4 regions of the Pontibacter deserti genome follow, and region 1 is predicted to be linked to each of the others. Evidence: riboswitches for the same ligand, from Rfam matches in the RefSeq annotation. Region 1 holds a riboswitch; each other region holds the start of a gene.
The links. A riboswitch is a leader RNA that binds a small molecule or an ion and turns the genes downstream of it on or off. The one in region 1 is predicted to bind S-adenosylmethionine.
Positions count from the first base shown of each region.

Region 1 (8,032 bases):
TGGATTTCATCAATAAGAAATATCTGGCCATTTTGTTTACCAAACTCATACTTGGTATCAACCAGAATTAATCCGCGTTGCGCAGCTAGCTCGGTGCCACGTGCAAAAAGTGCTTGTGTATAACGTTCTAAATTTAAGTAATCTTCCTCACTTACAATACCTTTCGACAGAATTTCTTCTCTAGAAATGTCTTCGTCGTGGCCTTCGTCAGCTTTCGTGGTCGGGGTAATAATTGGCTGCGGAAGTTTATCGTTCTCTTTTAAGCCCTCCGGTAATGTAACACCGCAGAGGGTGCGCTTTCCGGCTTTATACTCGCGCCAGGCATGTCCTGCCAGGTAGCCTCGTATCACCATCTCTACTTTAAATGGCTCACAACGCAACCCAATGGTTACATTAGGATCAGGAGTAGAAAGTACCCAGTTCGGAAGTATATCGGAAGTAGCTTTGAGGTTAAGGCTGGCGATCTGGTTCAGTACCTGCCCTTTGTAAGGTATGGCACGTGGCAGTACCACATCAAAAGCAGAGATACGATCCGTAGCAACTATAGCTAACCGGTCATCGAAATAATAAACGTCGCGAACTTTGCCCCTGTAAAAACCGGTCTGACCGGCAAAGGAGAAGTTAGTTTCTTTAATGGCCTCCATTAGTTCGTTAGGTATGTCGGAGAGCAAAGTTAGCTTTATTTTTAAAGGGCGAAAATTTTACGTCTTTACTTCTACTGTAGAAGTAGTAGTCTTCACGAAAAAAATGGGTTGAAAGACTTGGGCTTGTATACTCGCAAGTATAGGTAAAGTTTTATATTATAAACCCTATAGTTTGTATTTTTCGATGTATTTGTAACTTTCTATGCTTTGGCGGGTGCTTTAGGTGCCGGAGAAAAATGTGCAATGTTACTGGCCATACCTCTGAAGATGATATAATGAAAGGGAAGCATAGCAAACCAATACAACCTGCCCAGCAACCCATCAGGGCGAAAAGCTGCTAACTGCTCCAGGTAGTAACCATCTTTTTCATTAATTATTCTGAATTGCAGCCATGCCTCGCCGGGTACTTTCATTTCTGCATATAACAACAAACGCTTTTTAGGGCGATCTGCAACCAATATGCGCCAGAAGTCAATACTATCGCCGACCCTTATTTCTGTTGCGTGTCTACGGCCCCGTTTAAGGCCTACACCGCCAGCCATCTTATCCAGAAAGCCACGTATTTCCCATAAAAAATCTGTTTTATACCAGCCCCGCTCACCACCTATACGCCAAATATTCTCCAATACAACTGCAGGATCCTGTTCAATTTTAATACGTTGTTTATCAGTAAGTAAACCGTGCTCAGGTATTTGTACAAAATCCATATAATTAAGCTGCATCGTGCCACTTACCAAGGCATCTTTCCAACTGCTGATCACCATGTTCTGCTCAATTTTGGCATAAGCCAGTTGTAGCGCTTTCTGGTAGGGCAGGTTCTGATGCGGTATGATTTCCTGTATGCGGTTATCCTGTACGATGGTGTCGTTCCGGAGGCTCTCCACTAAACTGCGGGCAATAGCAAAGCTGGTGCTGGTAACAAAGTATAGCCAGTAAGACGATAACCTGGGAGTGAGGACGGGAACAGTAAAAATAAAGCGTTTTAAGTGGCGCACTTCTGCCAGCTTCTCCAGCATTTGTTTATAGGTAAGTATATCCGGGCCGCCAATCTCTAGCCGTTTTTCATAACAGGCAGGGTTGCCTAATGCAGCAGTCAGGTAATAGATCACGTCCCGGATGGCAATAGGCTGGCAACGGGAGTTAAGCCAGTGGGGTGTAATCATCACGGGTAATTTTTCTACCAGGTCACGGATTATCTCGAACGATGCGCTACCCGAGCCTATGATAATGGAGGCACGAAGTACGGTTAAATTTGCTTTTGCCAGGTCTAGTATATCTTCTACATGCCTGCGGGAGGCCAGGTGCTTTGAAAGATGTGCAGCATTGGAAATTCCGCTCAGGTAAATGACCTGCTCAGCAGATGTTTGATTAAGATAGGTAACAAAATTTTCGGCAGAAGTTTGTTCTGCTTGTTCAAAGTCATCTCCCCAGGCACCCATCGAGTGCACCAGATAGTAGGCTGCATCTATGTCTTTAGGTAAAGCTTCCAGGGTATCTGGTTGCAGCAGGTCGCCTTTAAAAATTTGTACTTTATCTTTAAGTGAATCCTGCAGTTCGAAGCGACGGGGGTCGCGCACCATACTTATCACCTCATGCTGTTGCTCCACAAGCACAGGTAAAATTCTTCTGCCAATATAGCCGTTCGCACCTGTTAAAAGTATCTTCATGTGAGCAAGTTCTGGTTGTATATCCCGACTTAGCAACAGAAAACTTTCGGCTATGTTCAGGTCATTTTCTTGTTATGTATTAGTAACTATAACCGGGTTGTGCTTTTATTTTATACTTATGCTTTTGGATGTAAGATGTTGGTTTACAGGTTTAAATGTTTAAGTTAGAAAAATATTTTTATAAAAAACATATCCGTTATTTTGTTTTTTGAGTAAAGGTAGTCTAAGTTTGCATCATCAAGTCAATTAACCCTTACGGTTGTTGATTTATAAAGAAGCGTGGAGAGACAGGCTCTGTGAAGCGCTAGCAACCTAACCCCTATGGTAAAGGTGCTAATTCCTGAATCCGGAAATTCGGATGAATATAAATTGATAGTAACATGAAAAAGGGAATCAAGCCAACACAGCACAGTTTTGTATTTTATCCGGTAGCCAAACTACACGGAGCATCTCATTTATTTGCCTTCAGGTCCATCATGTGCATGCCGACCTGTTGTTGCTGCTGTTGCTAATCTTTTAGCTTCCTGAACAAGTGTGTCCGGCAGACTTCTGCAGGTAAATACCTGTAGTTCCCTCTGCTGCATCCGCACATCTTTTTTGCATTTCGCAACTCAACTCATTTTATACATTTTAATCAGAACCACTATGTCTACTACACATCGTTTCGAAACATTACAATTACATGCAGGCCAGGAAATCGATCCAACAACACGTTCCAGAGCAGTGCCTATCTATCAAACAACCTCTTACGCTTTTAAAGATGCTGCCCATGGTGCCAACCTGTTTGCCCTGAAAGAATTTGGCAACATTTACACCCGCATTATGAACCCTACCACCGATGTTTTCGAGAATCGCGTTGCAGCTCTGGAGGGTGGTGTGGCCGCTGTGGCAGTTGCTTCAGGGCAGGCAGCCCAGTTTATTGCACTTACCAATATTCTGCAAGCAGGGGATAATTTTGTGAGTACCAGTTTCCTGTATGGTGGTAGCTATAACCAGTTCAAGGTTTCTTTTAAGCGCTTAGGCATAGATGCCCGTTTCGCAGAGAATGATGAAGTGGAAAGCTATGAAAAGCTGATAGATGAAAATACGAAAGCCATTTACCTGGAAACAATTGGTAACCCACGCTTCAATATTCCGGACTTTGAAAGTATAGCTGCACTTGCCAGAAAGTATGATATACCGCTGGTGGTGGATAATACATTTGGAGCAGGCGGTTACTTATTCAGGCCACTGGAGCACGGAGCCAATGTGGTAGTAGAGTCGGCTACCAAATGGATAGGCGGGCACGGTACAAGTATAGGTGGCGTGATTGTAGATGGCGGAAACTTTAACTGGGGCAACGGTAAATTCCCGCAATTCTCAGAACCATCAGCAGGGTACCATGGCCTCAACTTCTGGGAAGTATTTGGTACGGATGGTCCGTTTGGTAACATCGCTTTTTCTATCAGGGCAAGGGTAGAAGGCTTACGCGATTTTGGGCCGGCAATTAGTCCGTTTAACTCTTTTCAGTTGTTGCAAGGCCTGGAAACACTTTCGCTAAGGGTAGAAAGAACAGTGCAGAATGCACAGGCACTGGCAGAGTGGCTGGAGCAGCACGACCTGGTGGAAAGTGTAAACTACCCGGGTCTGAAATCCAGCAAGTACCATGAGTTGGCTAAGAAATACCTGAAGCGCGGTTTTGGCGGTGTACTATCCTTTAAACTGAAGGGGGATAAAAAGCAGGCAGAAACTTTTGTAAATAACCTGCAACTGGTGAGCCACCTGGCAAACGTAGGCGATGCTAAAACTTTGATCATTCACCCGGCATCTACAACCCACCAGCAACTCTCGGATGCAGAGCAATTAAGTGCAGGCGTTGAGCCAACCTTGCTTCGCGTTTCAATTGGCATTGAGCACATAGAAGACATTAAAGCAGATTTTGAACTGGCCTTTGCTGCTGTAAAAAATGCAGTGCCAGAACCTGTGCTTAACTAGAAATTCATATGTCCACACAACAACATACTTTTCATTATCAGCAGGAGTTTAAACTGGAGTCGGGGTTCTCGTTGCCCGGCTTCCAGCTTGCTTATACTACCTACGGCCAGTTAAACCTGCAGCGTAATAATGTGGTGTGGGTGTGCCATGCTCTTACCGGCAACGCTGAAGTTACTGATTGGTGGGGCGGCCTTTTTGGAGAAGGTAAGCTATACGATCCTGAAGAATGGTTTATAGTTTGTGCAAACATGCTGGGCGGATGTTATGGATCGACGGGACCTCTCTCTATCAACCCGAACACGCTTAAACCTTACTTCCATAGTTTTCCGCAGCTCACAAACCGTGATATAATAGGTGCTTTTGACCTGCTGCGGCAGGAACTGGAACTGGAGCAGGTGCACACGCTCATAGGCGGGTCGTTGGGTGGGCAACAGGCATTGGAATGGGCGTTGCAGAAGCCGGATGTTTTTGCAAGGTTGGTCCATGTGGCATCTAATGCGCGTCATTCCGCCTGGGGAATAGCCTTTAACGAAAGCCAGCGGATGGCCATCCGTCAGGACCCGACCTGGGCTAGTAATAGTGAAACAGCAGGCAGGGAAGGGTTGAAAACAGCCAGGTCCATCGCGATGCTTTCTTATCGGCACTACATAAGTTACAACCTTTCGCAGCAGGAGCCCGGCAATAGCATTACCGATAACTACAGAGCCTCCAGTTACCAGGTATACCAGGGCGATAAACTGGCTAAACGCTTTAATGCCTATACTTACTGGTTGCTAACAAAGGCTATGGACTCACATAACATTGGGCGTGGCAGGGGCGGAGTGGAGAAGGCACTACTTCATCTGAAAGCTAAAGCACTGTTTGTAGGGGTAAATACCGATCTGCTATTTCCGGTGGAAGAGCAACAATTCCTGAATCAACAAGTGCCAGGTTCTGCATTTGCGTTGCTGCACTCCAACTATGGCCATGATGGCTTTTTAGTGGAAACGGAACAACTGACGGAGGCTATCCGCAAGTTTTATAAATCTGAAACTGTAAACCAACCATACTACTATGAAAAACAAACCGTCTGACATCAGGCTCGGGATATTCGGGTTCGGGTGCGTAGGGCAAGGCCTTTACGATGTACTGCAAACCATTGAAGCGGCAGGTATAGAAGTAGCAAAGATTTGCGTGAAGGACAAAGAGAAGCTGCGTAGTCTGCCATCTTCAGCTTTTACCTATAACCCGCAGGAGCTGTTGCAGGATGAAAGTATAACTATACTTGCGGAACTGATAAGCGATGCTGAGGATGCTTATGGTATAGTAAAACAGGCACTGCAGGCAGGTAAAACTATAGTTTCGGCAAATAAAAAGATGCTGGCCACACACTTGCCCGAACTACTTGAACTACAACAGAAGTATAAAGGCACTTTATTATACGAAGCAGCGGTAGGAGGCAGTATCCCTATCATCCGAATACTGGAGAGCTACTATAGTTCGGAGCCATTACAGCAGGTCAGCGGAATTCTGAATGGTTCTTCCAATTTTATACTTTCTAAAATGGAAGCCGAAGGATTGAGTTATACCTGTGCTTTGCAGCAGGCACAGGAGCTTGGTTTTGCAGAGGCTGACCCAGCACTGGATGTAGGAGGTTTTGATTCGGTAAACAAACTTTGCCTGATAATAGCGCACGCTTTCGGGGTAAGCGTTAAGCCGGAGCAGGTGCTGCGGTTTGGGATTGATTCCATTACAGAACATGACCTGAAATTTGCTGAGCGTATAGGTGCCAGAATAAGGTTAGTAGCAACCGCTGTGGTAGATTCTGGCGATCAATTATATGTTCGGGTGCTGCCCGCTTTGGTTTCTGAACAGAGTGAACTTTATAGAGTGACCAATGAAACAAATGGCGTAACTATAGCACCTGTTTTTGCAGGAGAACAGTTTTTAAAAGGACGGGGAGCCGGCAGCCATCCTACAGGTTCTGCGGTATGGGCAGATGTATCGGCAGCATTGTCAGGGTATCGCTATGTATATCCTAAAGCAGATACCAGAGCCATTGCATTAAGCAAAGAATATAAAATCAACTTGTATCTGAGATGTCCTTCCAGTTTAGTGTTACCGGCAGCTGACTTTATAGAGCTTAATAAAATATCAGAATCAGAAGGGGTAGCATATTATACAGCAAGTATAGAAAGCGAAACGCTGAAAAGCTTATCTGCTTATTTGGCTGCAGAACGCATATTTATGGCTGAAATCACTCCTGCACAGGCTCATAATATTGCACTGAAAAATTGCAATACAGAAGCAGTTGTTTATAGCTGATTTGTGTGTTTTCGAATTGATATTTTAATGCAACTCCAGAGAAGCTGTTTTTATTGTATTATATAGAGGGTTTAGAGTTGAATAAGTATACTAAATAGTAGTGGTAAACAATGGCTATTAGTTGTAAGTGTACGTACAATAAGTAGTTACGAACACTTTATGAGCCATGACTATGAAAACGTTTTTACCCTGTATTATAACTATAATAATGATCTTTACATTAGCCGGCTGCAGGCAGGATAATGTATCCCCGATACGGAATGTTCGCTTTGATCCGAAACTCCTGAACCCCCTGAAAGCAGCCGGTGGCTGTACCAACTATAGTTACTTCTCTGGCGCTAAACTCCGAAACCTTGGAACCATAAATACGAGCCGTGTAGTGGTGGCTTTCGACGAGAACCTGACACAGGCGCAGCGCGAGCAGGTAATTACAAGATATGGTTTTGTGGCAGGCATACACAGCCAGCGTGCCAGCCAGACTGGAATGATGTTTACATTAAATTTAATGAACGGGCTTAACTGTGCCCAGACAGAACAGGCTATTCGTGAACTCGCAAAAGACAAAGCCATAAAATATGCAGGCCCTTATTTTGTGATGGATGGTAACCAGCAGATAGGACTTAGCAATGAGGTGATGGTGAAAACAGATGCTGGTGGAGTGCCATCGCTTAAAGAGTTTGCTGCCAACTATCATGCTAAACTGATTGGGCCACTTGGTGCAGATACTTACCTGCTTCAGGTAGATAAATATTCCAGAGGTAATGCATTAGAGCTATCTGACTTACTGAAAGAGCAGAAAGGCATTGCACACGCTACTCCGGATTTTATACTTGCGCAGTAGTTATGGCCAACCAAAATTAAAAGCCCTGCTTTCACTTTGTGAAGCAGGGCTTTTAATTTTTTATACTTTAGCTATACTATAAATATACAGCATTCGCTTTCTCCCGCAGGTTATACCCCGAGGCCATCACTTCGCCGTAAGCGCCAGCCGTTCGGATAGCCACTAAATCGCCACGGTTAGTCTCCGGAAGTATAACTGCCTTTCTGAAACAGTCGCTCGACTCGCATATAGGGCCTACCACATCGTACTTTTCTTCCGGTTTTTCGCTTGTCAGGTTCTCTATCTGGTGGTAAGACTGGTACAGCGCCGGGCGAATCAATTCTGTCATACCCGCATCAAGTATAGCAAAGTTAGTAGTTATACCCTTTTTGATGTACAGCACTCGTGAGATTAGCGTACCGCATTGGGCTACCAGTGACCGGCCTAACTCAAAATGCACCTGCTGCCCCGGACGAACCTCCAGGAACTGGTTAAACAAGTTAAAGTAGGCTTCAAAATCAGGGATAAGGTTTGCATCCGGATTGTAATAGTCTACACCCAGGCCACCGCCCACATTTATATGTGGCAATGTAATGTTATGGGCTACAAACCACTCCTGAAAC
Region 1 covers NZ_JALPRS010000001.1:2,032,308-2,040,339, reverse strand. The annotation lists gene MJ612_RS08835 (phosphoribosylaminoimidazolesuccinocarboxamide synthase) at 1-644, opposite strand, end outside; gene MJ612_RS08830 (SDR family oxidoreductase) at 845-2,311, opposite strand; SAM riboswitch class I at 2,576-2,682, shown strand; gene MJ612_RS08825 (O-acetylhomoserine aminocarboxypropyltransferase/cysteine synthase family protein) at 2,957-4,285, shown strand; gene metX (homoserine O-acetyltransferase MetX) at 4,294-5,358, shown strand; gene MJ612_RS08815 (homoserine dehydrogenase) at 5,339-6,589, shown strand; gene MJ612_RS08810 (hypothetical protein) at 6,798-7,430, shown strand; gene lysA (diaminopimelate decarboxylase) at 7,507-8,032, opposite strand, start outside.

Region 2 (8,032 bases), 540 kb from region 1:
CTGCTGTAAGCCGGTTAACAAGTGGTGGGCTAAGCAATACATGATCGATTCTTAGACCAGCGTTGCGCCCAAAGGCGTTGCGGAAGTAGTCCCAGAAAGTATAGATTTGCTCATTAGGATAAATTTTACGTAATGCGTCCGTCCACCCTTGTTCCAGTAGCTTTTGGTAAACAGCACGGGTCTCTTGTCTGAATAAGGCATCATCAAGCCAACGTTCTGGCCTGTATACATCCCGTTCAGTTGGTATCACATTAAAGTCACCGAGCAATATTACAGGCTTGTCAGTTGCCAGTAGTTCAGACGCATGAGTAGCTAACCTTTCAAACCAGTGTAATTTGTAATCAAACTTCGGACCGGGAGCAGGATTTCCGTTTGGCAAGTATAAGCAGCCAACAATGATATCCTTTACTGCAGCTTCAATATACCTGCTCTGCATATCATCCGGATCGCCTGGCAATGCATGACGTATTTCTACCGGCTCCAAACTGTGGGTAAGTATAGCAACACCATTCCAGCTCTTCTGCCCGTGCCAGATAGCGTTATAACCAGCTTCCTGAATAACTTGTATCGGAAATTTTTCCTGAGGTGCCTTCAGCTCCTGCAAGCATACCACATCCGGCTTTTTTTCTTGTAACCACCGGAGTAAGACAGGTAGCCGAGCATTTATACCATTCACATTATAGGTCGCTATTCTCATAGTTGTCAGCAGTTGTCTTATATTACTAAAGGGGCTTATATGTATGCAGCGCTTAACAACATCAGTTAGTGCTATAAATTAAGAAATCATCTCTTTCAGGCTTGTTGTTTGCTAACGCTGTACAGGTATCAGGGTGCACCTTATATGAAAGTAGTAGAAAGAACTGTTACCTGTGATACAGACTGTGCTGGCTATACTTGAAAATCAATTACCTGTAGTAAACAAAAACTCATTTTTTTCAAAACCTGATTTTTCTGTTAGAAAAGAGACTGATTATAATAGTACAACTAACTTAAATAACTAACCTCACTCCACCTAGTTCCTGCAAACCATAGGGGAACCGATCACCGGGCGAGCCAATGAACATAAAATTCTTTGGTATGCCCCACTTTTCTGACAGTTGCTGAATAAGGTCCGGACCGAAATGCCCCCTGATGATGACAAAATCTACTACTAGTTCGGGATAGGCCAGATCCAACACTTCTACTTCATGCATCAATCTTTTAGGTGGCTCTTCTCCTTCCTTCAGCACGTTAACAATTTTAATCCGGTTAGTATGCTCATTTTCAACAATGTAGCGCATCACCTTGTTAATATTGGCTATATTATCTCCTTTTGTAAAGAAGACAAACTGCTGAGACCTTATGGTATGGATAAGGCGTTTTATAGTATAGGATTTAAAAGGTATGATCTTTTTAAGTGGCTGCTCTATCTGTCGTACCAGAAAAGCAAAAAAGATGAGCAGCTCTATACGGAACAACATGATAAGCACCAGCGACACAGTAGGTATAAAATACTTCAGGAACACCCATACATAAGCCGGGTTTAGAATAGCGTTACCTACTAGGGCCATTAATACAGCAGAAATAGCAATAAACAGCACCAACCCAGATGCACGAACCGGACGCGGAAGACGATTTCTGCGAAACTTGAGCAGAACATTACCAATACCAAAAAATGCCATTACAGCAAGGAAAGAAATGGTGTACACCCCCGCCAGGGCTCCAATATCGCCAGCTGTAATAAGAAGTATAGACACGCACAGCAGAAAGAAACTGATCATGATGAGGTAAGCCGAACCTTTCTTATTTGTGGTCAACAGGAACTGTGGCAGGCAGCGGTCAAGTGTCATGCGCTGCACCAAGCCTGTAACCCCGACATAGGAAGTAAGCACCGCGCCACTCAGTACCATGGCAGCGTTTATAGATACCAGAACAGCTAACCAATCTCCGCCTGCTACCTCACCCATATAAGCCAATAAAGCAGTCTGGTTTTCTTTTACAGCAGGTAATGGCAGTATGGCAATGGCCAGAAAAGCAGTTAAAGGATTAAAGATGGTAACTGCCAGCCACATATTACGCAAGGTTTTAGGGAATACGCCCTGCTCCTGTTCCTCCACAAAGTTAGCCGAGCTCTCAAACCCGGATATACCCAGCATGGCAGCCGCGAAACCGAAGAACAAGGCCCTCCAGATACTCCCTTCCAAAGGCTGGCTGTAATTAAGAGTAAGCGTATCAAAACCATGTGTAAAAAGGAAGAAAAACCCGACTATCAATAACAGGGTTAAGGTGGAAATATGCGTGATGAAGATAATGATGGCCACTATAGAAGATTCGCCGATACCCATTATGGTTAGCCCCATAAAAAGCGCTAGCAAAGCAATAGTAGCATAAATAATAGGTAGCCCTTCCCAAAGGTGGTGCACATAATGCATGGCCTCACTTGCCGAAATAACAGCGGTGGCCATATAGGAAAGCAGAGTAAGGCAGGCAGCCAGCGAGGCTGTGCTTTTGCTGGTTGTGTTTAGTAATGCATTGTAAGCTCCGCCGTTTAGCGGCAAAGCTCCCACTACTTCACCATAGATACTCCGGAATAAATAGAGAACCCCACCTACCATCAGCAGTGCCACCCATGCATACTGCCCTGCATAAATAATAGCCAGCGCCGAAACATATAAACAGGAAGACGTGATATCGTTTCCGCAAATGGCTGTAGCAGCCAGTTCTTTTAATTTAGGGTGCTGTACCGTTGTTGCTGAAGCAGTAGAAACCTCATTCATAAATCATTTTCAAGAGTTATATGCAGTATACGAGCTTCTATCAGAAAGATGTTGAGCATACTGTACTTGCTCACATTTTAACTAGGGTATCAACAGCAGCACGATCTGCTTCAGGTACGGAGTTTAAGGTATAGCCTTACTATGATCGAAGAATGGGTTAGCTACATCAGGTAGGTTTAAATAAAAATCCCTGCCGTAGGTTAAGCGGCAGGGGAAGGTAGTATAGATTAGTAAAGGTTTGTTCAGGTGCGTCAGCAAAGGAAAGGTTTGAGCAGGGTTAAACTATAAGTATAATCTTGTTCGGTTTCCTTGCTTAGCTCAGATGATAAGTTTAGGCAATAACATTTATGATAGATTCAGAGAAGCGCTCCATTTCTTCGATCTGAGGGCTGCATTGTAACAGGAAAAAGTCTACACCAACAGCCTCAAATTCGGCGATGCGGTCCTGCACCTGGGCTGGCGTACCTACCAGCCCGGAACGTAGTCCCCTGTTTGAAACAGAATAATCCTGCAGGGTAAGCTGGCGCTCCAGTTGCGTGCCTGATACCCACTGCTCCAGGTTTTTAAACCCGGCTGCAGATTCCTTTACATTGGTAATGCGATCAAATTCCTTTTTCACTTCCTGGTCTGAGTCGCGAACTATACTATAAGCTGCCACACCAAACTTCATAGGTGGTAACCCTAGGGCATCGCGTCGGCGTTTCATATCCTCAATGCGCTTGCCTATCAGCTCAGGAGAATCGCCATGCATTACATAACCATCGCATTGCGTGCTTATCAGGGTCTTGGCCGCTTCCGACTCACCTCCGGCATATATAAATGGCTTTTTCTTTGGCTTTGGCTGTAACACATTGTTCTCTACCTGATAGTATTTACCCTGGTAAGAGAAATGATCCTGCTCCCATACATTGGTTACAATATCCAGCCACTCTTTTGTGCGGGCATAGCGGTCATCATGCTCTTCAAAGTGAAGGCCATACTTAGTTGCTTCATCCTTCCACCACGACGACACCACATTTAACGAAAGCCTGTCGCCACTGATCCGGGCAATGTTGGCAGCTTGTTTGGCAAGTATAGCCGGGTTATGGAACGTAGGGCGCACAGCCACCATTATCTCCAGTTTTTCGGTAACTGCCGCCAGTGCCGCAGCCGTAGACCATGCCTCAAGAGAGGGAGCCTGCTCTCCTTTAATATCGTTCAGGAACAACTCAGCGATAAGAGAAAGACTATAGCCCCAGTCTTCGCTGCGTTGTGCCAGCTTTTTTACATAGTCCCAGTCCGGGGCCATGCTTTCCTCTTCCACGTTGCGCAGCCAGCCGCCGAAAACCGGTAACCAATATCCGAATTCCATGCCTATACCTCCTCTCTCTTTAATTGTGCTTTTGCCTCTAAAAAGTCTACCAGCTTAGCATGCGGATTAAACCCGATCACGTTAACAGCATCAGCCACAAAGTTCGAAAGGGCATTTATATCATAATAGTAAATCTGTCCGTCACGGTCGTCGATGGTATATTCTATACCGCCAACATCTATACCTGATTCCTGCACAATGCGCTCAATAGCATCTATCACTCCCTGTGGTGGTGTAAATCCTTCCACTCTCATACCGTTCTTAGGTGCATCAATAGCGCAGGCGTTTCTTACCAGTTCTTTACCGTTGGTAGTCTGGCAAATGTCTGCAGGACACAGGTTAAAGCTTTCTCCTGAAGTATAAACTTTAATAGCATACAGGTATTTGCCGCCTAAGGTCTCCACACGATTTATATGGCCGCCACGCGCAGGTATAAATTCCTGTACCAGTGCGGTATGGTCTATACCTAGTTCTACCTGGCCAGAGGCAACAGCTAATGCCAGCTCTTCCGGAGAATTGAAACGTATAATGCCAGCACCGCTTCCGCCAATGTTCGCTTTTACAACGATTGGGTAACGCAATCCTTCTGTAGCTTTAACTGCCTGCGAGGCATGGTTAATGACACGGGATTTAGGATAAGGAAGTCCGAGTCTTTCCAGCAACGATAACTGCAGCGCCTTGGAAGTTTCATATTGGAAAGCTTTATAGCCGTTGATCACGGTTACACCTTTAGCCTCTAAATGAGCAAGCAGATTAAGTGTATAGAATATGCCCTGCTCGTTGTTACGCAGGTAAGCAGAGGGGCTCATGCGGTTAAAGAAAAGGCTATAGTTCTGCTCCGCTGATGCCAGGTCATAGGTATGTTCTGCTGCGTTCAGGCGTGTGTATGCAATGCCGCGGACATCCAATTCATTAAATAAAGGACGGAACCACTCCTGGTGTTCATGGAAAATTGCAAATGGTTTTTCAGATGATAAAGTTGACATAAGATTCTCTGTAAAAATTAAAATTGAAAGTATAGGTATAGCTCACCTGCAAAGGCAGAGCTTTTGAATGTAAGGGAGGCAGGCAAAAACAAGTCCTTCAGGTACTGAAAGCTTTAGACAAAGCAAACCTTCGCCTTATTTGCTTTAAGCGCAAAAGGTTAATATGCCTGGCGGCTGCGTACGTAATGTGTTATAGTTTACCTAAAAGAAAGTATAGGCAACAGAATGCGCAGCTGGTTTAGCAACAACAGCAGCAACAACAAGTAGAAATAGTATTCGGAAGAGATAAACCGAAAGAAGATAAAGTGCTTTTCTGCAATAAAGAACCGATAAGGTTATTTGTTGTGATTTTCATGATTGATAATTTATATCCCCTAAATTTTTTAGGCAGGAATTAGCACCTGGTTTGATAACTGGTTGCTAGAAGTTCATAGAGCCTGTTCTCTCCCTTCTTCTTTATAAATCAAATACTGTGTAGGTATATTGACTTTACACTGCAAAGCTGCATGCAGAATTTTGGAATTGCAAATATTTCAGCAAAAAAATGTACGTACATCGGTTAAACTACTGCCATTTATCCCTGTTATACTTTAAACCTGTGGTTGCTTTATGATGTGTTCAGCAGTATTTCAGTCTCTCAACAAGCTGTTCGGACAACAAACCATACAGGTTAACTGGCGTAATACCAGATATTATTGAGTTACCTGGTACAGGTTAAACTTCTGCTCTCTTACTATACTAAACTATTGCACAGGCTACCAGCATAGGTTTTGTTTGTCTGATTAATCAAAGTTTCAGTTTACTTAAGTTATAGCACCTATGGCTATTGCAATTATCGGAGGAGGCTTAAGCGGCACATTAACGGCTATTCACCTGCTTCACAACGCTACATGTAACACCACCATTAACCTGATAGACCAGGACAGGTATAGGATGAACCGCGGAATTGCCTATTCCAGCCAATTAACGTTTCAACCTTTAAATGTTCCTGCTTCGGCTATGAGTCTGTTTCCGGAACATCCTCTCGATTTTTTCTATTGGCTCGAAGCACAACAGCATCGTTATGAAAAGCATTTAAAGCACCCTGTCAGTAAAGATGACTTTATACCTCGTTTTATTTTCGGGGACTACCTTAAAGCCCGGTTGCAGGAAGCAAAAATGAAGGCCCACCCAAGTATAAACTTTGTAGAAGTATATGACGAGGCTATTTCAGTAAAGAGGAAGGCCAATTGCTTCCAGGTAGATTTTCGTGATCATGAATCTATAAAAGCAGATAAAGTGGTGTTGGCTCTCGGCAACTTTCCACCAGCCCAGCTCCCCATACCTGATGCTGCATTTTATCAAAGCAGTAAATATGTTGCTTCTCCCTGGGCTGCAAAAGGGCTGGCAGATTTGCCTGTTGATGCCTCCTTATTACTGATTGGTTCCAGCCTGACAATGGTAGACTTAGTTGGTAGTCTTAAAGCACAGGGCCATAAAGGGAAAATTTATGTTATCTCTCGTCACGGACTACTGCCTCAGCCATTTGATGTATATACGCCTTCTTATCATAAGCTGAACCTTCCCATTCATTCAGACTTGTCTGTAATAGCATTATTCCGTTTTTTCAGGAAGGAGATAAAGAAAGCAGAAGAACAAGGCTATACCTGGAGAAGCGTACTGGATGCCATGCGTCCTGATATACCTGCTATCTGGCAGGCTTTACCATTAACTGAGAAAAAGCGGTTTCTCCGTCATGTACGACCTTACTGGGAAACACATCGCCACCGCATGCCTGCCAGTTCAGCAACTCTGATAAACGGTTTACAACAACAAGGGCAGTTAGAAGTGATCGCTGCTACTATCCTAAACATGGTGGATGAAGGGGAACATGCCTGTATCACCCTTAAAAAAAGAAAGTATACTGCTACCTCTCAAATAAAAGTGAGCCGGGTAATCAATTGTACCGGTCCTCAATCCGACTTCACTAAGATTCAGATGCCATTGGTTCAGCAACTGCTTGAGGAAGGCCTTATAAAACCGGATCAATTAAAGCTGGGCTTAGAAACAGCTCCTGATGGCACGCTAATAGGTGAACAAGGAACACCCATAGATGGACTTTATACTTTAGGACCGCCCCGAAAAGCTACTCTTTATGAATCAACTGCTTTGCGGGAGATAAGAGAACAGGCAAAGGAACTGGCAAATGTAATACTGCCATCGCCACTTACGCAGCTTTCGGAAGCATAGCTACTCTGGTTGCTCTTCCCGGGTACAGCTCCTGAAGCTAATGTATTGTATAGCAGCCTTTATCTCGGCTTCAGGAAATGTGCTATCAAGCGGTATTTATATTTATAGTTAGCTTTTAATCCGCTTATTTATAAAGAAATAGTTACCCCGGTAAATCCGGTTGCAGGTCTGCCCCGTTTGTATTGTCCATTTAAACTGTGAGACTATGCAACTAACCAACATTTTATTATTTCTAGGCGGACTCGGAGGCACAGAAGTAGTGTTGATCGTACTGGCTATACTTCTATTTTTTGGTGCTAAACGCATCCCTGAACTGGCAAAAGGTCTCGGACGTGGTATCCGGGAATTTAAAGATGCCTCCAAAGATATTAAAGAAGATTTCGAAAACTCAGTTTCTGATCATACCCCTCCAGCAAGAGAGTCGGAAACCAGGCTAAGAGCTTAATGCAACAAAGCCCACTATGTATAGTGGGCTTTGTTGCTTTTATACTTCTGAAATAGCCCCGGTAATATCTTTTTTTCGCTTGCCTAAATCCGGTTCTATTACCGGTGTCGTAGGTCTTGCAATGCTACCGGATAAGGGCTTTATCAGTGGCAGTTCAAAACCAGTTTACAATATGTTTTAAAATTATGGAAAAACTACAAGACACCTCTACTGAGAAAGACGCCGGCATAAAAAGGGCATTAGTGGCACCCATGCAGCGCCGTAT
Region 2 covers NZ_JALPRS010000001.1:1,488,808-1,496,839, forward strand. The annotation lists gene xth (exodeoxyribonuclease III) at 1-697, opposite strand, end outside; gene MJ612_RS06435 (APC family permease) at 990-2,756, opposite strand; gene MJ612_RS06440 (LLM class flavin-dependent oxidoreductase) at 3,088-4,107, opposite strand; gene MJ612_RS06445 (ATP-grasp domain-containing protein) at 4,110-5,093, opposite strand; SAM riboswitch class I at 5,456-5,558, opposite strand; gene MJ612_RS06450 (FAD/NAD(P)-binding protein) at 5,913-7,322, shown strand; gene MJ612_RS06455 (Sec-independent protein translocase subunit TatA/TatB) at 7,528-7,767, shown strand; gene MJ612_RS06460 (ferritin-like domain-containing protein) at 7,953-8,032, shown strand, end outside.
Region 2: another riboswitch for S-adenosylmethionine. It lies ahead of MJ612_RS06445 (ATP-grasp domain-containing protein); the one in region 1 lies ahead of MJ612_RS08825 (O-acetylhomoserine aminocarboxypropyltransferase/cysteine synthase family protein).

Region 3 (8,032 bases), on a different contig from region 1:
TGGCAGGGTAGAAACCAACTACAGCACGGGCTTCCAGTAATTGCTTATCCACAATCTCCTGCAGCATTGCCTGCGCATCGTTAAACAGTTTGGTTGCTTCTGTGCCCAAATCCGGATCTGTCAGGATTTTCGGGTATTGCCGCTTCAGCTCCCAGGTATGGAAGAAAGGTGTCCAGTCGATGTATGGCACGATCTCCGAAAGCGGGTAATTGGTGTATGTTTTGTTGCCGATAAAGCTTGGTTTAACAGGTTTCGTTGTATTCCAGTCTACTTTATACTTGTTGGCGCGGGCTTCTTCTATACTTGCAAAAGCACGGTCTTTGGTTCGGCCTAGGTGGTCTTCACGCAATTTCTCATACTCTGCTTTAATCTCGGCTATGTAAGCTTCACGCTCACTGCCCAACAGGCTGCTCACTACGGTTACACTTCTGGAGGCATCATGCACGTGTACTACGGGGCCACTATACTGCGGTGCAATTTTCACGGCAGTGTGTACTCTTGAAGTTGTAGCTCCACCAATTAACAAAGGAATCTTCATGCCGCGGCGTTCCATTTCCTGCGCTACGTATACCATTTCATCCAATGAAGGTGTGATAAGTCCACTCAAACCAAGGATATCTACCTTGTGCGCTTCAGCTTCGGACAAAATCTTATCCAGCTGCACCATCACGCCCAGGTCTATTACTTCGTAGTTGTTACAGGCCAGCACTACGCCCACAATGTTCTTGCCGATGTCGTGCACGTCGCCCTTCACAGTAGCCATAAGTATAGTACCTGCGGTTGATTTAGACGTATCGGAAGCCAGCTTCTCCTGCTCCATAAACGGCAACAGGTACGCCACCGACTTTTTCATTACACGTGCACTCTTTACTACCTGCGGCAGGAACATTTTACCAGCACCAAATAAATCACCAACAACGGTCATACCTGCCATCAGCGGCCCTTCAATCACATCCAGCGTTTTGGTTGCCTGCTGACGAGCGACTTCGGTGTCTTCTTCTATGTAGTCAACTATACCTTTTACCAAGGCATGCTTCAGGCGCTCTTCCACAGGGGCATCGCGCCAGGCATTATCGGCTCCGGCGGCTGTCTTGCCTTTGCCTTTTATAGTTTCCGCGTAAGTAACCAGCTTTTCAGTGGCATCCGGGTGGCGGTTAAAGATCACATCTTCGATCAGGTCGCGCAGCTCGGTTGGTATTTCACTGTACACACCCAGCATACCCGCATTCACAATACCCATGTCCATACCTGCCTGCACGGCATAGTATAGAAATACGGTGTGCATCGCTTCACGCACAATATCATTGCCCCGGAACGAGAACGACAAATTACTTACACCACCGCTTACCAGGGCATGCGGCAGGTTCGCTTTTATCCATTTTACAACCTCGATATAATCTACCGCATAGTTGTTATGCTCTTCTATACCTGTGGCAATCGCCAGGATGTTCGGGTCAAAAATAATGTCCTGTGGCGGGAAGCCAACTTCGTCTACCAGTATGCGGTAAGAGCGTTCGCAGATCTCTTTTCTGCGCTCCAACGTATCGGCCTGTCCCTGTTCGTCAAATGCCATCACCACTACAGCGGCACCATACTGGCGTACTTTACGAGCTAATTTCTTAAAGGCTTCTTCTCCTTCTTTTAAGCTGATAGAGTTAACGATAGATTTGCCCTGCACACATTTCAACCCGGCTTCTATCACGCTCCATTTCGAAGAGTCGATCATGATAGGCAGTTTGGCAATGTCAGGTTCGGAAGCGATCAGGTTCAGGAAGTTGGTCATGGCCTGCTCCGAATCGAGCATACCTTCGTCCATGTTCACGTCTATGATTTGTGCGCCACCTTCTACCTGCTGACGGGCAACTGCCAAAGCTTCTTCAAACTGTCCGTTAACTATAAGGCGTGCAAACATCTTGGAGCCAGTAACATTGGTACGTTCACCGACATTCACAAAAAGGCTTTCGGGGGTAATGGTAAGGGGCTCGAGGCCGCTGTAGCGTGGGAGTGGAGCTACCGGAGTGGGAGTGTGCGGTTTATACTTTCGCACCAAGTCTGCAATTACTTTGGTATGTACTGGCGTAGTGCCACAACAACCACCTAGTATATTTACTAATCCCTCTTTCAGGTATTCTTCTACAATTGCCCCCATTTGCTGGGCTGTTTCGTCGTAGCCGCCAAATGCATTTGGCAAACCGGCATTCGGGTAAGCGCTGATGTAACAGTCTGATATTCTTGATAACTCCTGGATGTGTGTTTTCAGCTGACGAGCACCTAATGCACAGTTAAAGCCCACGCTAAGTATAGGTGCATGTGAGATGGAGTTATAGAAGGCTTCTACAGTCTGTCCAGACAAGGTACGGCCGCTGGCATCGGTTATAGTTCCGGAAACCATGATCGGCAGTTCTTTGCCGCCATCATTTACAAATTGCTGTATCGCAAAAAGGGCAGCCTTACAGTTTAACGTATCAAAAACGGTTTCTACCAGCAGCAGATCAGAACCACCATCTACCAAACCACGCACCTGCTCATAGTATGCCTCAACCAATTGATCAAAGGTAATGGCACGGTAACCAGGGTTGTTTACATCCGGAGAAAGCGAAGCCGTACGGTTAGTCGGGCCAATGGCACCAGCTACAAAGCGTTTGTGCGAAGGATTCTTGGCTTGTATCTCATCTGCAGCTTCACGGGCTATCTTCGCAGATTCATAGTTAAGCTCATACACCAGGTGCTCCAGGTGATAGTCGGCCATGGCTATACTTGTTCCGCTGAACGTATTGGTCTCGATAATATCGGCACCAGCCTCTAGGTACTCTGTATGGATGGTCTTGATGATATCGGGCCTAGTAATAGAAAGCAGGTCGTTGTTTCCTTTCAGGTCGGAGGGGTGATCTTTAAAGCGCTCGCCGCGGAAATCAGCTTCCTGTAGCTGGTAACGCTGGATCATGGTGCCCATGGCGCCATCAAGCACAAGTACGCGCTCTTTAAGCTGCTGGTAGATCGGATGTGTTTTGGTCATGGCTGGTGTCTTTCTTCTCGTAAGTCTTCTGCATTGTCTTATCAAGAAGGACACCCTAAGGCAGGATATACTATCTTATCTTTTCCCGGCTAAAGTATAGCTGGGAAGGGAATTAGCACCAGGCTTGTACAAGGTTGCTAAGACGTCATAGGGCCCTATCCCTCAGTCTTTCTTGATAAGAAGTTGCAAGTTAATACACTTATCCGCAAAACGCGAATTTTTGTTGCATTAGAATATAACTATAATCACTAATACAACTGATGTGCTTCAAAACAGAAAAGGACACATTAAGTGTCCTTTTCCTAAAAGAGTTTGGTCGTTTCCGATTAATTACTCTTCTTAGTTTAGTATACGATCAGTAAAACGCTAAGTTTCTACATTTTACATTTAAACAAAATAAAAAAAGGGATGCCTTTCGACATCCCTTTTTAAATCTGCAAAGGTTCGTATTAAGCTTCTGCTACTACGTTAGGAATTACAGAAACGTAAGAACGGTTCTTAACGCTTTTCTTAAATTCTACTTTGCCATCAATAAGTGCGAACAAAGTGTGGTCTTTACCCATACCCACGTTCTTACCTGGGTGGTGTGCAGTACCTCTTTGTCTTACAATGATGTTACCAGCGATAATGTCCTGGCCACCATAAATCTTAACACCAAGTCGTTTTGAGTGCGACTCACGACCGTTGTTAGAACTACCAGCTCCTTTTTTGTGTGCCATTTTGTTTTACTATTTAATCAGGCCTTAGCCCGAAATGGTTCTACGATAAATTTCCTCTTACTGCTTATCCAATGCTCTCGATCAGAACTTTAGTATAGTCAGAACGATAACCTCTCGACTTTCTATACCCTTTTCTTCTCTTCTTCTTGAAAACACGGATTTTCTCGCCTCTAACGTTGCCAAGGATTTTACCAACCACTTTAACACCGCTTACGAATGGAGCACCTAAGGTAATGGTTCCGTTATCATCTGTAAGAAGAACATTGGCGAACTCAACGGCGTCACCTTCATTGCCGGAAAGCTTGTTAGCGTAGATGAACTTACCGCTCTCTACTTTGGTCTGTTGACCTGCGATTTCTACAATTGCGTACATCAGCTTCAATGTATGTTTAAAATTTAGTCTGCAAAAGTACGGTGCTTAATTTTAATTTGCAAACACTTATAACTTAAAATGTTCGCAGATTTCAACAGCACTTTCAGGCATTGTGGATAACCATGTTGATATACACGTGACATTTTTTTTGCACCTGTTAAAAACTGCCATAACAACAAACAAACTAGGTAGTTACAAGCAAAACAGGTTTTTCACCTTTTCCACAAAACAAATTTACAGGTGCGCAAAGCACATAGATTAAAACCAGAAACCTACACTTCTTTTTGTACTCTCGCTCTTCATATATGGCAAAACAGCATGTTTAAACACTATAAGCCGGCATTTCATTGCACTTAACAATTATTTAATATATAATTTACAATATATTAACTATCTAATATGACATATACATCATGTGTATAACGGTGTTAATTTCAGCATAACAATCACACCTACAACCACTTAATTATTTGTGCATAAATTGAACAACTTTACCCCCTACTTTCAAGTTCAATTCTCTATATTTGAAGTCACGATACTACCAGGTACCTGCCGGGAACCCGTCAAAAACAAAAGTAAACATGGGGTGTTTTCTAAGCTGATTAGCTTACCCCTTCAACCAATAAAACATTTAGTAGCTTATGGAGCCAATATTACAAGAAAACCCAAACCGCTTTGTACTGTTTCCGATTCAGCATGATGAGGTATGGCAGATGTATAAAAAGGCTGAAGCCAGCTTTTGGACTGCAGAAGAGATCGACCTTAGCCAGGACCTGAAAGACTGGGAAAACCTGAACGATGGCGAGCGTCACTTTATCAGCCACGTGCTTGCATTCTTTGCCGCATCAGATGGCATCGTGAATGAGAACCTGGCGATAAACTTTATGCAGGAAGTACAGCTACCGGAAGCGCGTTGTTTCTATGGTTTCCAGATCATGATGGAGAATATTCACTCCGAAACATACTCGCTCCTGATCGACACTTATATAAAGAAGCAGTCTGAAAAGGATTATCTCTTCAATGCGCTGGAGACCGTGCCATGTGTAAAGAAAAAAGGCGAGTGGGCACTCAAGTGGATCAACAGCGAGAACTTTGTTGAAAGACTGGTTGCCTTTGCAGCTGTAGAGGGTATTTTCTTCTCCGGTTCTTTCTGCTCTATTTTCTGGTTGAAAAAGCGTGGCTTAATGCCAGGCCTGACCTTCTCTAATGAGCTTATCTCCAGAGACGAAGGTTTGCATTGCGATTTTGCCTGCCTGCTTTACTCTATGCTGCAGAACAAGCTTTCTGAAGAGCGAATCCATACTATTATCAGGGATGCAGTAAGTATAGAGCAGGAATTTGTGACAGATGCGCTGCCGGTTGACCTGATCGGTATGAATGCAAAACTGATGAGCCAGTACATTGAGTTTGTGGCTGACAGACTACTAGTAGCACTTGGCTACAGCAAGATCTACAATGCTGCTAACCCATTCGACTTTATGGAAATGATCTCGCTGCAGGGCAAGACCAACTTCTTCGAGAAACGTGTAGGCGAATACCAGAAAGCAGGTGTACTAGGCGACAAAGACAAAAATGTTTTTTCGCTGGACGAAGACTTTTAATAATATCAGAAACTAACTATATTTAAGTGGCAAAGGAAATCAAAACTCCGGAAGCCGCTTAAATACTCTTACATACCTTACCGGACAGTGGCTGAAGTATAAACTAAACTGCAAACCTGTACCGGTACCTAAGCTGGCCCTGGGCCATCAAAGGGGAATCTCATCCCCACTATATAGTAAAAGCATTTGGCTTTACCTATAATCTATTGTACTACAACGGCTTATACCACACCGCGTATTAGCTGGCAGTATCTTATACTTTAAAAATTCGGCTTACTGCTTTGGCAGAAGCTTCCTGAAATATATCTGTTAAGAACCCGGGCTTTTTAATCCCGCTAATTGTATACACTATGTTAGTTGTTAAAAGAGACGGTCGCCGCGAATCCGTTAAATTCGACAAGATCACTGCACGCATCGAGAAGCTGTGCTATGGCTTACATGCTGATTATGTATCGCCGATTGAAGTTGCCAAGAAAGTAATTGATGGTATTTATGATGGCGTAACCACTGTTGAGCTGGACAACTTGGCTGCTGAAACAGCGGCATCGCTTACTACCAAGCACCCGGATTACGCGGTACTGGCAGCACGTATTGCTATCTCTAACCTGCACAAGGTTACCAGCAAGTCGTTCTCCAACACCATGAAGCGCCTGTATACTTACACCGACCCTAAAACCGGAGAGAATGCATCGCTGCTGGCGAAAGATGTGTATGAGATCATCCGTAAGCACGCCGCTACACTTGACTCTACAATCATTTACGACCGCGACTATAACTACGACTACTTCGGCTATAAAACACTGGAACGCTCTTACCTACTGCGTTTAGATGGTAAGATTGTAGAGCGCCCGCAGCACATGCTGATGCGTGTGGCCGTTGGTATACACAAAGATGACATTGAAGCTGCTATCGAGACATACAACCTGATGTCGGAGAAGTGGTTTACACATGCTACGCCTACCTTATTTAACGCCGGTACACCTAAGCCTCAGCTTTCTTCGTGCTTCCTGCTGGCCATGAAGGACGACAGCATACCAGGTATTTACGATACCCTGAAGCAGTGTGCGCAGATCTCACAAAGTGCCGGCGGTATTGGTCTGAGCATTCATAACATCCGTGCAACAGGTTCTTACATAAAAGGTACAAACGGTACATCCAACGGTATCATCCCGATGCTGAAGGTGTTTAATGATACGGCCCGCTACGTAGACCAGGGCGGTGGTAAGCGCAAAGGTGCTTTCGCTATTTACCTGGAGCCTTGGCATGCCGATATCTTTGATTTCCTGGAACTGAAGAAGAACCACGGTAAAGAAGAGAACCGTGCCAGAGATTTATTCTATGCCCTTTGGACACCAGACCTGTTTATGAAGCGTGTGGAAGAAAACGGTGACTGGAGCCTGTTCTGCCCGAACGAAGCACCTGGCCTTGCCGAGTGTTGGGGTAAAGACTTTGAGCGCCTGTACGAGAAGTATGAGCGTGAAGGCCGTGCCCGCAAAACGGTAAAAGCACAGGACCTATGGTTCCATATACTGGAGTCGCAGATAGAAACCGGTACCCCATACATGCTGTATAAAGATGCCGCTAACAGCAAGAGTAACCAGCAGAACCTGGGAACTATAAAAAGCTCGAACCTGTGCACCGAAATTATGGAGTACACCGACGAGAACGAAGTAGCTGTTTGTAACCTTGCATCGCTGGCCCTGCCGCGTTACGTGAAAGATAACGGCAACCATAAAGTATTCGACCACCAGAAGCTGTTTGATGTAACTTACCACGTTACGCTTAACCTGAACAAGGTAATTGACATTAACTATTACCCGGTAGAGGAAGCACGCAACTCTAACATGCGCCACAGACCTATTGGTTTGGGTGTGCAGGGTTTAGCAGATACATTCATCGCGCTGCGTATGCCATTCGAGAGCGAAGAAGCGAAGCGCCTGAACGAAGATATCTTCGAGACGATCTACTTTGCATCCATGACGGCTTCTAAAGACCTGGCTAAGAAACAAGGTGCTTACGAAACATTTAAAGGCTCTCCGTTATCGAAAGGCCAGTTCCAGTTCGATATGTGGGGTGTAACGCCTAAGTCGGGTCGCTGGGACTGGGAAGAACTGCGCAAGGAAGTTATGGAGCACGGCGTACGTAACTCGCTGTTGTTAGCACCTATGCCTACAGCTTCTACAGCACAGATTTTAGGTAACAACGAATCGTTTGAGCCTTATACTTCTAACATTTACCTGCGCCGCGTACTGAGTGGCGAGTTTATGGTGGTTAACAAGCACCTGCTGAAAGATCTGATTGCGCTTGGCCTGTGGAATGACAA
Region 3 covers NZ_JALPRS010000003.1:83,201-91,232, forward strand. The annotation lists gene metH (methionine synthase) at 1-3,016, opposite strand, end outside; SAM riboswitch class I at 3,089-3,198, opposite strand; gene rpmA (50S ribosomal protein L27) at 3,466-3,735, opposite strand; gene rplU (50S ribosomal protein L21) at 3,800-4,108, opposite strand; gene MJ612_RS15240 (ribonucleoside-diphosphate reductase small subunit) at 4,750-5,709, shown strand; gene MJ612_RS15245 (ribonucleoside-diphosphate reductase subunit alpha) at 6,060-8,032, shown strand, end outside.
Region 3: another riboswitch for S-adenosylmethionine. It lies ahead of metH (methionine synthase); the one in region 1 lies ahead of MJ612_RS08825 (O-acetylhomoserine aminocarboxypropyltransferase/cysteine synthase family protein).

Region 4 (8,032 bases), 1.7 Mb from region 1:
TAAATACCTTGAGGCGGCATGGCAACAACCAGTAAGCAGTCTGGAATACCGACATCATATTCGGTTTGTAGGTATTTGTATTGCACTACTAAAAATAAAGTACATTCTGATCGATTTTACTAAGTTTGGTAACCCGACTCTAGTTGATCAGAAAAGCACATCTGACTTTTTACAGAAAGCACTTTTGAATACTACCTTAGTACGAAGTGCCAGAGTACTTTCAGGAGATGAACAACAGTTCCGGGTACATAAATCTATTGAAGAGGAAGGTATAAAATTGCCTTACCAAGTGAAGGTTTTTTATAGTACCGAAGAAGGGAAGAAATGGCTCCTTCCTCAACAGTCAGAAAACATCTGCTCCAGAGACAGCATCTGGATTCCTGTGGATTGCAACCATAAAATACTACGTAGTTTAGCGGCATCTGAAGTAACTGCTACTGCGGAGGTGCAGGATGAGGCCAAAGAAGAAGCTACAAACACAACCGTTTGCCGCACAGACTTTATGGAGATTGTAATTGATCTGAATAAAAAGTTGTTAGTGCTCAGGTGGCTGAGAATTGCGTCGAGCAGAGAATACAGGTATGGAATTTTAAAAGCAGTTCGTGCCCTGCTGGAAAACAAGATAGAGTTGTTGCTGATAAACAACCATCGCAGAGGAATATTAACTTTGGCAGACCAAACGTGGTTTGTTTCAAACTCGGTGGCTGTATTATCCAAAAGTAACCTTCAGAAACTGGCTATCATAAACTCGGCAGATGCCATACAACAAATGACCAGCGAGGCGATAGATGCCCGGATGAAGAAAGCAAACCTGGCTTTTTCGTCTCAGCTTTTTTTATCGGAGGCAGAAGCAACAGGCTGGCTACTTACAACAGATAATGAGTAATAAAAAATAATATGCAAGAAGGAGAAACCTATAATGCTGTTGCCTTGCAACTATGCACTATATACCAGGACGAATATGTAAAGATTGAAGCTGATGATCGTGCAAAGTATATTTTTGTAAAATGGACACAGCACCCTAAGAGCGAAGAGTTTCGAAAAAGCTTTTTGAAGGCAGCAGAGCTTACCGTTGAAAACAAATATGAGTACTGGTTAAGTGATTCACGGGCTATACATTACATTGAGTTCGCGGACCAGAACTGGATATTGGAGCATGTAGCACCACTACTGCCTAAGGTTGCGCTTAAAAAGTTTGCACGCCTGAGTACCCTGGAAAGTCTTTCATTGATGGATTCGACACGAATTTATGCGATGCTGGAGCAATTGCCATTTGAAAGAAACACACAGCTGGAAGTTTTCACAACTACAGAAGAAGCCTTGGAGTGGTTGTTTCAGGTACGTTAATCAGCTGATAGCTACAGACTAAAAAGAGCCGCTTAACACGTAGTTAAGCGGCTCTTTTTTATTAACAAGGTTGTTCTCGACTCACGTCTAATTAGCAACAGTTTCCCTTGCCTGTAATTTATTAACCTCTTTTTTAAGTAAGAACCTGTCTACAAAAGGGGTATAAATGGCCAGCAAAGTAAATAAAAGCAACAGGTACAGATACCACGCATAAGGCAGCACATCCAGAAATTGAACCTTACCACCAGTAAAATTAAGCATGATCAGTATTTGTGCGCCGTAAGGAAGCAATCCCTGCACAATGCAGGCAAAGATATCAATGATAGCAGCTGTTTTCAGTCTTTTGATAGCATACCGCTGGCTGATCTCTTTTGCAACCGGCCCGGTTACAACTATGGATACTGTGTTGTTAGCAATAGCACTGTTCACGCCGCTCACTAACAGACCTATTCCCAGTTGTGCAGAGCGATAGCCATTAATCATCTTGTTGGCGTTGTTCAATAGAAACTGAATACCCCCAGCCTGTCTTACCATTTCTGCCAGTCCACCTGTAAGCATCGAAAGCAGAAATATTTCGGTCATGCTGGTAAAGCCTTCATAAACTTTCTTACTGAACAGCAACACATCCAGATCACCGCCGGCTATACCTACTACACCTGAAGCAAGTATACCTAACACCAATACCACAAATACATTTATGCCATATACTGCCAGGAACAGCACAAGTAAATAAGGTGCTATTTTCAGAAAATCAATTTCCTTTGCTACAGGCAATACCTCCTGCGCAGCAGTAGTCTGTAATCCTGCAAAAAGTAAAAGACCAATTGTTACAAAAGCGGCAGGCCCGGCAATCAGCAGGTTCACCCTGAATTTATCTTTCATGTCGCAATCCTGGGTCTGGGTAGCAGCAATGGTGGTATCTGAGATAAAAGAAAGGTTATCACCAAACATGGCTCCGCCCAGCAAAGCACCTAACATAATTGGTAGCGGAGAGCCACTTTGTTCGGCCAGCCCCACAACTATAGGCCCTAAGGCCACTATAGCCCCAACCGACGTACCGGTAGCAGTAGATAAAAAAGAAGCCAGTAAAAACACACCTAAGGCAAGGTACTGCACCGGAATGTAAGTTAACCCGAGATTTACTGTGGCATCTACGCCACCTATTGCTTCAGAAACAGCTGCAAATGCACCGGCTAACAAATAAATTACACACATTGTGATGATCTGTGAATCGCCGCATCCTTTTATAAAGGCATCAACTTTAGCATTTATACTTCCTTTTAAAAGTATAAATGCAGCGATAATACCGCACACTACCGCCACCGGCGAAGGCAAAGCATAAAAGTCGTCTAACGCTAAACCGGCGCCAAGAAATAATACAACAAACACCAAAAATGGAACGAGAGCTGTTCCACCTGTCTTTTTGATCTGATCCATAAAAACTGAAGAAATAATACCTTTAGCTGCCCAGAGTAACTCCGGTAACAACAGGCCTGGAAATAAAAATTAAAATGAATTGAAAGTATAAAGTGCAGCTGCTACCGGTTTGGTATGTGCAGCTTAAGCAAGAAAAAGATATGGATTAACAGCAACAGCAACAGCAGCAACATGAAGTGGCAGGTGCTACTTTAAAGAATGATGCTGGTAAATAAAAGGCTGTTTTTGTTGATTTTGCTAACATGCTACTAATTTATATATCCCAAAACTGGGCAGGAGTTAGCACCATTTCAATTTGTTTTGCTGGTTGCTAGAGGTTCGCGGAGCCTGCTCTCTCCCCTCTTCTTTATAAATCTTGATAAAGATGCTGCAAAGGTAAGGCCCAAGCTTTTAATAATGCAAACCCAGATAGTAAAAACATCTCAACAGCAAGCCTAAACAACTGAATTAAAATCACATACATATTCTAACGTTTGCTTCTCATTAAATTAAGTAAGCTATACTTTTAACTGCCCGGTTTTCCAAACGTAGGTAGCTGCAACACCTTGCGCTATACTATGGAACATATACCAAACTTATACATGGGCACATCGGGATGGAGCTATCGCTGGCTGGAAGTACTATACCCTCCAGAGCTGAAATCCGCGGAACGGCTATCCTACTATGCTACCCATTTCAATTCAACCGAGATAAACAGCAGCTTTTATCATTTCACGATGGCTAAAACTGTGGAGAAATGGCTGGCTACTACTCCGTCCTACTTCAAATTTGCACCAAAGTTAAACCAGGAAATAACCCATAAACGCAAGTTTACAGATGCTGAGGCCCCGCTGGACAAATTTATGGCCAGCTATAGTTTAATGGGTGATCGCCTTGGCCCGGTACTGGTGCAGATCGCGGGCAGCTTCCGTTTCCATAGGCCAACAGCAGAATCGTTTTACAGGTTGCTCCGCGATAAATACCCGGATCAGGCTTTTGCTTTGGAAGCCCGCCATGTATCGTGGTTTACTGATGAGTCGCTGGACCTGCTGCGAGACTATGACATTACCACTGTAATTGCCAGCGCAGGCAAACGCTTTCCGGGTACTGAGGTAACAACTACCAACATTGCCTACCTACGCCTGCACGGCGACGAGAAAATGTACTCCTCTGCTTATTCCGATGATAAACTGGAACGTTATGCCTATATGGTGAAAGAGTGGCTGGAGGATGAAAAGCAGGTATGGGTTTTCTTTAACAACACCATTTTAGGTAATGCTGTACTCGATGCCCGCAAACTAAACGACATGATCCTGAACCTGTAATGGCTGGGTATTCCAAACATCGTAACCTTTGGGTAAAAGCTTCATCTAACGTATAAAGTATAACGCGTTAGTCATGCTGCTTCTGATAGATTTATACTTAAACAACTGCAGGTTATGGAGGTACCCAAAGGAAAAATAGTAGCCATAGGTGGCAACGAAAAGAAAGGCAATGAATCGGTATCAGAAGGTATAGTTCACCATCAAAATGCTGTAGATGAAGGGATTCTAAAACGCATACACGATGAACTGCATGGCTTGGGCACCCGCATCGAAGTAGTGACTTCAGCAACCATAACCCCGGAAGCGGCAGGCCAGATCTATACAGATGCTTTCTTACTACTTGGGTGCGACAACGTAGGTGTTTTGCCCATTCAGCAACCTGAAGATACTAAGCGACCAGACTTTTTGGAACGGCTACGGAAAGCAGATGCGGTTATGTTTACCGGAGGTGATCAGTGTCGGATCATCCCGATTTTTGAGAACTCAGAAGCACTCCATATCCTGAAAACACGCTACCAGCAGGAAGATAAATTTCTTATCTCAGGAACCAGTGCCGGTGCCATGGCTTTATCCCGGATCATGATAAGTGGTTCTCTGCAGACTGACCCGCTCATTAAAGGTACCGTGGAATTAGCTCCAGGCTTGGGTATACTGGACCATGTTATCATTGATACACATTTTGTAAACCGCCGTCGCATACCTCGCCTTATCGAAGCTATTGCCGGCCACCCTACCCACATTGGTATTGGGCTTGGCGAAGACACAGGTATTATGATAACTGAAAACAACTGCATCGAAACTATAGGCTCAGGGTTGGTAGTTGTAATTGATGGGCGGAAACTGGAGGAGAACAACTATAACAGTATAGAAAAAGGACAAGCCCTTTGTGTTGAGAACCTGATCATGCACGTGTTGCCTAAAGGCCGCTCCTATCATATCCCATCTGGTGAATTCATGTAAATCACTAACTATAACACCTGCTACACAACCTGCCGCAAAGTATAGGCCTTCTACCTGCGGCACAAACAAATTATAGCTAGGCTGCTATCGCACATATTTTTTATAGTTCAGGTACTGCAAACAAAGGAGTTATTAAAAAATTAGATTATCTTGAACAGATTTATCTACACTTTTTATGTCTGTTAAAACTGAACCTATGATGTCTCAGGCAACGCGTAACGATTCCCGTGCTATCCTGATAATCGGCGCCCTGTTCTTTATTTTTGGCTCTGTTACCTGGCTAAACTCGGTACTGATCCCTTACCTGCGTCTGGCTTGTGAGCTTACCAACTTCGAGGCCTACTTCGTTACCTTCGCGTTTTTTATTTCTTACTTCGTGATGGCTATTCCGTCAGCGTGGGTGCTAAAGGCGACCGGCTTCAAAAAAGGTATGGCTACCGGATTGGCCGTTATGGCTGTGGGTGCCCTGATTTTTATACCTGCCGCACTTAACCGAACTTATGAAATATTCCTGCTGGGGTTGTTTGTGCAGGGAACCGGACTTGCTTTACTACAGACCGCTTCTAACCCTTACATAACTATACTTGGCCCGGCTGATAGTGCTGCAAAGCGCATCAGTGTGATGGGTATATGTAATAAAATAGGTGGTATACTGGCACCCCTGGCGCTTGGTGCCATACTTTTTCTGGATGCTGATGCCCTTGTAAAACAGCTCGATACTATGAGCCTGCAGCAGAAAGCACAGGAGCTGGATGCACTGGCTCATCGTGTAATTACGCCTTATATTTTTGTGGCGGTATCGCTGGTAATACTGGCTATACTTGTACTGATTTCATCTTTACCTGAGATCGATACTGACGCGGAAGACGAGACCGTAGCTACTGCCAATACCGGTAAAACAAGTGTGCTACAGTTCCCGAACCTGGTGCTGGGTGTACTGGCTATTTTCCTGTATGTGGGTGTAGAAGTTATGGCCGGCGACACGATCATCAACTATGGCACTGAGCAGGGTATTGAGTTATCTACTGCTAAATTCTTTTCTTCCTTTACCTTAGGCGCTATGCTGGTGGGTTACTTTATCGGCATTATAACCATACCTAAATACCTGAAGCAGGATGTGGCCTTAAAGATCTCAGCGGTGCTGGGCGTGCTATTTTCTATTGCTGCCATACTTACTGATGGTTACATTTCGGTGCTGTTTATAGCTTTGCTGGGCCTGGCTAACTCGCTGATGTGGCCTGCTATCTGGCCGCTGGCTATTGCTGGCTTGGGTCGCTTTACCAAAATTGGTTCGTCGTTGCTTATTATGGGTATTGCCGGCGGTGCTATACTTCCGCTTATCTATGGCAAACTTACCGACCTTACCAATGCACAGCAGGCTTACTGGATAATGGTGCCAGCTTACCTGTTCATCTGGTTTTATGCTACTAAAGGCCACAAATTGAGGTAACACACACATAATAAGTAAAAGCCCCGCCTGAAGTATAGCTCAGGCGGGGCTTTTTTTATTTTGTTAACTATCAGCAAACTATAAAAGCTGCAGTTGCTCCCCTTTATAATGCTTTACAGGTATAACTGAGTTAGTTATAGTATAAACAGGCGTTTCCTGGAAACGTGAAGCAATAACAACTTCAGTGTTGCCTGCATTCAGGTCGAAAAGCTGCTTCAGTAATTTAGGGCAATTGTTATCTTTCGATAAATGAGATAACAGGATATGGCTCATAAACGGTGGTTTATGCTCCGTAAAGAGTGTAAGCGCCTGCTCGTTTGATAGGTGCCCATAGTTACCCCGAATGCGTTGTTTCAGGTAATATGGGTATCGTCCGCTGTCCAGCAAGCCATCATCATAGTTCGCTTCCAGGAAAGCAGCATGGCATTGGCTGAAGTGCCTGATCACATGTTCGCAGGGAGAGCCAATATCTGTAAACACACCAATATTTATGTCCTGATAGCTTACGATAAAACTATGCGGATCGGCAGCATCGTGAAACTTTGGAAAGGCAGTTATAGTTAGCTCGCCTACCTGCACCGGCTCAAAGGCCTGAAAAGGTATAGCTACAAACTTCTCGTTGGTTAAGCGGCCATGGTACAGCGTATCTGGTGTTATGTAAACCGGGATTTCATATTTTCGGGCAATAACGGATACCCCCCTGATGTGATCGGAGTGCTCATGGGAAATAAAGATGGCCTTAACCTTACGCATCGAAAGGCCCAGCCGCTTCATACGCTTTTCGGTTTCCAGACAGGAAATACCGGCATCCACCAGCACCGCTTCGCGCTCGTTACCTATGTAATAACAGTTACCGTTACTTCCCGAATTTAATGATGTGATCTGCAGTTGCATGTAGCTGCAAAGAAACGTTTAATTATATTTTTTACCAACCAGGCGTAAGTTGAAAACCTAAATACTGCGGTCTTAATTCCATGCCCAACTATAATAGCATAAAAAACTATACTTCCTCCTGATAATCAGAATACAAAGTTAGAGGTCTTGTTACACAGCCTTGCGTAATTTCTTTAAAAGTATAGCTCTTAGCGTTTGAAGTAAACTCTGAATGTAGAGCCTTTACCTGGTTCGCTGTCAAGTTCTATGTGCCCGCCTGCATTTTCCACTATTCGTTTTACTATGTACAACCCAATGCCAGAACCTTCCACATGGTCGTGCAGGCGCTTGAACATCGAGAATATTTTAATCTCATCGGCAGGATTAAATCCTAGGCCATTATCGGCTACTGTAAGAATAGTATAGTCAGGTGTGGTTTCGGTAGATATTATGATGTGGGGATTTCGGGCAGGGGAACTATACTTAAGAGCATTGCTTACCAGGTTATAAACTATACTTCTAATATTTTTAGCCGAAAATTCCAGTTCAGAATCAGGAGCAAGGCTTACGTCGATATGTGCTCCTTTTTCCCTTATCAGATTTTCAAAATCGAGCTTCACATCTTCCACAACCTCTGACAAGTTAACCCTAACTATATCTT
Region 4 covers NZ_JALPRS010000001.1:331,988-340,019, reverse strand. The annotation lists gene MJ612_RS01430 (hypothetical protein) at 1-886, shown strand, start outside; gene MJ612_RS01425 (hypothetical protein) at 898-1,347, shown strand; gene MJ612_RS01420 (Na+/H+ antiporter NhaC family protein) at 1,435-2,784, opposite strand; SAM riboswitch class I at 3,035-3,139, opposite strand; gene MJ612_RS01415 (DUF72 domain-containing protein) at 3,342-4,088, shown strand; gene MJ612_RS01410 (cyanophycinase) at 4,203-5,048, shown strand; gene MJ612_RS01405 (sugar MFS transporter) at 5,224-6,498, shown strand; gene MJ612_RS01400 (MBL fold metallo-hydrolase) at 6,577-7,392, opposite strand; gene MJ612_RS01395 (PAS domain-containing sensor histidine kinase) at 7,581-8,032, opposite strand, start outside.
Region 4: another riboswitch for S-adenosylmethionine. It lies ahead of MJ612_RS01420 (Na+/H+ antiporter NhaC family protein); the one in region 1 lies ahead of MJ612_RS08825 (O-acetylhomoserine aminocarboxypropyltransferase/cysteine synthase family protein).